DNA from 2 places in the Bacillus spongiae genome. Region 1 is predicted to be linked to the other one. Evidence: riboswitches for the same ligand, from Rfam matches in the RefSeq annotation. Region 1 holds a riboswitch; the other holds the start of a gene.
The links. A riboswitch is a leader RNA that binds a small molecule or an ion and turns the genes downstream of it on or off. The one in region 1 is predicted to bind thiamine pyrophosphate.

Region 2: it holds a riboswitch for thiamine pyrophosphate, as region 1 does, so the genes downstream of both, thiC (phosphomethylpyrimidine synthase ThiC) here and thiD (bifunctional hydroxymethylpyrimidine kinase/phosphomethylpyrimidine kinase) in region 1, are expected to answer to the same signal.

The regions. Positions count from the first base shown of each region.
Region 1 covers NZ_JBBAXC010000015.1:47,524-50,799, reverse strand. Annotated here, with positions in the region: gene WAK64_RS16765 (hypothetical protein) at 1-564, shown strand, start outside; gene thiE (thiamine phosphate synthase) at 606-1,232, opposite strand; gene thiD (bifunctional hydroxymethylpyrimidine kinase/phosphomethylpyrimidine kinase) at 1,285-2,073, opposite strand; TPP riboswitch at 2,328-2,440, opposite strand; gene ku (non-homologous end joining protein Ku) at 2,560-3,276, opposite strand, start outside.
Region 2 covers NZ_JBBAXC010000004.1:274,731-278,006, forward strand. Annotated here, with positions in the region: gene WAK64_RS07140 (hypothetical protein) at 1-104, opposite strand, end outside; gene thiC (phosphomethylpyrimidine synthase ThiC) at 82-1,860, opposite strand; TPP riboswitch at 1,996-2,112, opposite strand; gene WAK64_RS07150 (hypothetical protein) at 2,311-2,520, shown strand; gene WAK64_RS07155 (DUF402 domain-containing protein) at 2,558-2,812, shown strand; gene WAK64_RS07160 (GNAT family N-acetyltransferase) at 3,002-3,276, shown strand, end outside.

The sequences.
Region 1 (3,276 bases):
GCGAATGATCCATTTTATGCAAATAATTTCTCTTCGATTTATTGGTTAATCTATAAAGGGGAGTCGCACAAATTATATTTTTCGTCAAATGATGAAGCCGTCATTAAGGATAGTTTAACTTTATCGAAAGAGGATTATTTCAATGCTTTTTATAATAGCTTCTTAATGTTATTTAGTGGGTTTATTGTATTATTAACATCATTTTATGTGTACTTACCATCTTTAGCATTTTTGATCTACTTAAATATTTTTAAACCAAACATTATGGAATCAGAAGGTGTTCACTTAGTCGAATACGTATCAATTGGAATGTTTCTAGTTATGCCTATCTTCTATTTAGCAACTGCAATGGATAGCTTTTTCTATTCCATAGCCCCTTCCTATTTAACTTTTGATGGAAGCCTTTGGGTTATTTCATTCGTCCTCTCTCTTTTAACGACATTGGTCTGGAAATGGGGTCGTGACCCTGAATGGACTGCCATGCTAGGTAGCTTTTACTTTATGTTTGTGTACATGCTATTACTTATATTTAGTGTAGGTCCTTATTTCTTTGATTTGTTTTAGAAAATGAAGGAGGAATGCATCGAGCATCCCTCCTTTTCTCACTAGAGCCACGTAAGTTTCCGTTTTAATTGCTCTGTCGCTTTTTTTGTATCTTCTTTTTTCATAATAGCCGACACAATGGCAACCCCGTCAATCCCCAATTCCTTTATTAAGTCAACATTTTCTTCTGTAATCCCACCAATTCCGACAACCGGTATAGAAACTGATTTTTTAATGGCCACTACCTCATCAAAACTAATGGGAGTAGCGTCTGGCTTTGACGAAGTTTTAAATACTGAGCCTACTCCAATATAATCTGCTCCATCCCTCTCTGCTTGAAGTGCTTCCTGAACGGAATGTACAGAGACCCCGAGAATCATTTTGGCAGGAAGAATTTTCTTTACTTCTCTCGCAGGAAGATCATCTTGTCCTAGGTGTATCCCGTCTGCCTCTACGAGCAAGGCGATATCAAGTCTGTCATTAATAATAAGGGGAATAGATGTTTCAGATAAGATTGCTTTCAACCTTTTCGCTTTATTAATGAACTCCTTACTTGTGGACTCTTTTTCTCTGAGCTGAATGATCGATGCCCCCCCTTTCATGGCACCAATTATTTTCTCTTCTAGTAAGGTTAATGGAAGAGATTCATCTGTTACCAAATATAAGCCATAATCGATATTATTCTCCATGTATTAATTCCCTCTTCTATAATTTTATTATTCTCCAAACAAGTTATATGAATTACCTTGTGTAAAACGGATGAAAGTGATGTGTAGGACCATTTCCTTTTCCAATAGAAAAGCTTTGTTTAATTGCTTCTGTGACATAATCTTTACCCTTTGCAATGGCCGTTTCTAATCTTTCTCCATTTGCGCAATAGGATGCAATAGCTGACGATAATGTACACCCTGTACCGTGAGTATTCTTCGTCTGAATTCTTTCTGCTTGAAACCACCTGAATGCTTTTCCATCATAGAAAAGATCATCAGCGTCACCATGTAAATGTCCACCTTTTAGAAGAACCGTTCCTGGACCCATTTCATGTATTCTCTGACAGGCCTCCTCCATCTCTACTTTGTTTCGAATTTTCTGATTCACTAACACTTCTGCTTCTGCAATATTGGGAGTTACGACTGTCGCGAGAGGAAGTAATTTCTTTTTCAACATATGTACAGCAGCCGGATCTAGTAAGGAGTGACCGCTAGTTGAAACCATAACGGGATCTACAACCACCGACTTTATCTTCCGCTTAGAAATCTCTGTTGTCACCGCTTCAATAATTTCAGCAGTCGATAGCATACCAATTTTCACTGCATCTACATGAATGTCATCAAAAATGGCATTGATTTGATCTTTAATTACATTTAATGAAATGTTTTCAACTGAGCGAACCTCTTGCGTATTTTGAGCAGTAACAGCTGTAATAACTGACATCCCAAACACCCCTAGTGCTGAAAACGTTTTTAAATCTGCTTGAATGCCTGCTCCTCCTCCAGAATCTGAGCCTGCGATTGTTAGAGCTGTTTTCACATTATATTCCTCCAATGATGATTGAAATGATGATGAATGAACCTGAAGATTATTGTTCTATTGAGGACACAGTAATGTTTTTCTTAATCACTTGGTCAATTCTTAAATAACGTGATTACAGCTGTTACCTTCTGTAAGAACAATAAAAACCTCCGATGTGTTAACACTGGAGGTTTATCGTGAACTAAATGAAAGAACGAATAGTAGCCAAAAGCTACCTGTCAATCATGCAATTTTTTATTATGCACTCTTCGCTATCATATTGGACACTTCCCTACGCTGGTACAAACCAGATCAGGTTAAGAAGGGTCAAAGACATTAAGGTCTTACTCTCAGCCGGCCACTTCCGGCACCCCCAGTGTTCATTCAATATTAAATTCATTCATACTTTACCATACCTCATATCATAAGTGAAGAAAAAAGTTGTGGAATGGTTCAAGTCTAGCTAAGCACATAAGTCGGATAGCATTACTTTTAAGACACGGATTACAAAGCTTTTGCTTTCTTAGACCTTTTATTCGTTGTTTTCTTTTTCGGCTTGGATTGGTCAATTGACGCTTGCAATGCAGCCATTAAATCGGTAACATTATCGGCATTTGCCCGACTTTCTGCTGGTAAAACCGTTTGTTTTTCTTTCGACTTTTCCTCAATTAAGCCTTCAAGCTTTTGCCTATACTCATCGTGATACTTTTCAGGTGAGAAGTCAGTAGTGAGTTGATCAATAAGTAAAATAGCGGTATCAAGTTCCTTTTTCGTTACATTTTTTTCTGAAGGAATGTTTGGAACTTCCTCTACCTTGCGGACTTCATCAGGATAATGAATCGTTTCAACAAGTAGGATGTTTTCATATACCCGAATCACACTGAGTTGTTCTTTTGATCGAATCATCATTTTGGCAATTCCTACTTTTTTTGTTTTTACTAACGCCTCTTTTAGTAGACCATAAGCTTTTTTTCCTCCTTCACTCGGAGACAAAAAGTAACTTCGGTCAAAATAAATAGGGTCGATTTCCTTTAATTCGATAAAATCAACAATCTCAACACTTTTTTCTTCTTTACTTTCTTTAAGCGCCTGTATTTCATCGTCGCTAATTTCGACAAATTTCCCCTTCGCGACTTCAAACCCTTTAATAATGTCCTCCTTATTTAATTCCACTTCACATGCTGGACATACTTTTTCATATTTTATCGGTGTATGGCAAGC
Region 2 (3,276 bases), on a different contig from region 1:
TGCTGTTCTAAATGCTTGATATTTTGCTGTAATAAAGAGATTTCTGCTTGCAAACACTCAATTTTTTTATCTTCGAATGAATTATTGGTAAATGGCTGACCCATTCTCAATAAACTCCTTCGATTTCTTATCCATTCCCTCTTTAATAAACTCGCTGTTTGTTTGTTCTCCTTCTTTTGCTTGTTTTCTAAGATCATGAGAAATTCTCATAGAACAAAATTTCGGCCCGCACATGGAACAAAAATGTGCGACTTTCGCTCCTTCAGCTGGTAGCGTTTCATCATGGTACTCTCTAGCACGATCAGGATCTAACGAAAGATTAAATTGATCGTTCCAACGAAACTCAAATCGAGCTTTGGATAACGCATCATCACGCTTCTGTGCACCAGGATGACCTTTTGCTAAATCGGCAGCATGTGCCGCTATTTTGTAGGCAATAACCCCTTGTCGAACATCCTCTTTGTTCGGTAGACCTAAATGTTCCTTCGGTGTCACGTAACAAAGCATCGCAGTTCCAAACCAACCAATCATCGCTGCTCCAATGGCTGAAGTAATATGATCATATCCCGGCGCAATATCCGTTGTTAATGGACCTAGCGTATAGAAAGGAGCTCCCTTACACACTTCTATTTCTCGGTCGACATTTTCTTTTATTTTATGCATTGGCACGTGGCCAGGCCCTTCAATCATGACTTGCACATCGTGTTTCCAAGCAATTTCTGTTAATTCTCCTAATGTATCAAGCTCAGCGAATTGTGAGTCGTCATTCGCATCTGCAATCGATCCCGGTCTTAAACCGTCCCCTAATGAAACCGAGATATCATACGTCTTTAATATTTCACAAATCTCTTCAAAATGAGTATAAAGGAAGTTTTCTTTATGGTGAGCAAGACACCACTGCGCCAGAATTGATCCTCCTCGGGAGACGATTCCCGTCGTGCGTTCAATCGTCATTGGAATATAACGCAAAAGTACTCCAGCATGGATCGTAAAATAGTCTACCCCTTGCTCTGCTTGTTCAATTAACGTATCTCGATACACTTCCCACGTTAAATCTTCAGCAATTCCATTCACTTTTTCAAGTGCTTGATAAATAGGAACGGTTCCAACTGGCACAGGAGAATTACGAATAATAAACTCTCGTGTGTTATGGATATTTTTACCTGTTGATAAATCCATTAGCGTATCAGTTCCCCAGTGAGTTGCCCATGTCATCTTTTCCACTTCTTCTTCAATGGAAGAGCTGACAGCTGAATTCCCAATATTCGCATTAATTTTCACGTGGAAATTACGACCGATAATCATTGGTTCACTCTCGGGATGGTTAATATTTGCTGGGATGATCGCGCGTCCTTCTGCTACTTCTTTACGGACAAATTCCACATCAAGATTTTCCCTAATGGCGATAAATTCCATTTCAGGGGTAATCTCTCCTTTACGAGCATAATGCATTTGGGTTACATTTTTTCCTTTGAGTCCACGTAGCGGATTACGATCTTTTCGATCAAACGATACTTGTTCATTTCCCGTCTTACTACGAATTCCATTATCTTCTGGTTTTACTTCTCTTCCACTATATTCCTCAACATCCTTACGTTCCAAAATCCATGATTTTCGTAATTCAGGAAGTCCTTTATGTATGTCCGGGATGAAATTCGGATCGGTAAATACACCACTTGTATCATATACTCTTATCGGTTCATTGTGAGCTGTCCCTGTTTCTGTCTCTGTTGGACTTAATTCTATTTCTCTCATTGGAACTTTAATGTCAGAGCGTGTCCCCTCTACATATACTTTTTTACTATTTGGGAATTGAGATTTAAATTCAATTCCTTCGTTTTCTACTTTTTTCAATCCAATTTCCTCCCTTATTGATTTTAACCTGGGCCTATATCAATATGAAGGTGAGGTATTTTTAAGCATAATAAAAACAAAAAATCGGGTTCTTTTTCAAGACCCGATGAAGTATGCACACGTGTACAAATAAATTTGTTCAAATTATGCTAACTACTTCCCTCCGCTGGTACAAGCCAGATCAGGTTCTAAGAGTCAAAGAACTTTATACGCGTACTTCTCTCAGTCCATGCTGAATGGACACCCCTAGTAGAATGATGATCAATATTCAATTTTCATTCATATTTAATCCTCACAAGTTTAACACTAGTTGGATTAATTGTAAATAGATTAAGTGAATTGATACTTTTTTCTTAAATATTGTGCCTTTCAACTATGTTACGATATAGATGAGCAGTTGTTCAGTTAACGAGGAGGAAAATAGAATAGTTTGAAAGGGTTATGGAGGAAATCATTATGGGTGAAGTAATACGTATAAAGGGGTTAAAGTACCCTAACGTTCAACATTATGAATGGGAAGGAGAACTTGTTTACAAAACACCAGAGTATGTAATAGTGCTTTGTAAACCTGGTAGAAAGTTCATACACTACTCGAGAGATACTACGTTTACCTTTCATAATACATCATTAGAATACTTTTCCCTCAAAGAAGGCTTTACCGACTGAAAATGGGAGCATTGTCTCCTATTACTGCAATGTTGCTTTGCCATCAATAATAAAAGGAAACGAACTATCTTTTGTTGATTTAGATTTAGATTTCGTAAAACCACAAAATGAGGATTGGCAAGTTATTGATGAAGAGGAGTTTGAAACAAATAGCATCAAATATAATTACCCTCTTGAGCTAAAGGAAGGTGCACTTCAGTCATTAGAAAAGATGAAATATAGTATTAAAGAAAAGAAATTTCCATTTAACGACTCAGTTTTGGAAAGGTTTAAATCCTTTCTTCCACTATAGGGAGCTTTTAGAACAAAACGATCATAGCATTCTGAAAAGCAGTGTCTATTTTTAGGCTATTAAAGTGAATATTAGAAACCCTAATTGAACTAAGGGAGTCGAACTTTCAGGTCATGATTCCTTTCGTTCAAATGCTATAGTAAAATAAATCTATCAAAATATTATAACAGGAAGTTCAGAGGTGTTTATTTGAATCAATTTGAGTATACTTTCGAAACCGAACGATTAATCGTAAGACCATTAAAGAAAGAGGACTACATAAACTGGTTGAATGAATTTAATAATCGACTCCCGTCCCAGAGTCCCCATGACGATGGAAAAATCGATATGAGTGAATGTACAATCGATTGGTTCCACCAATTGGTAGACAAGCATCAGCAATTAGCGATGGATGATATTGCCCACGTATTTGGTGTTTTTAGAAAAAAAGACGGTGTTCATGTAGGAATGGTGGATTTCTCTAC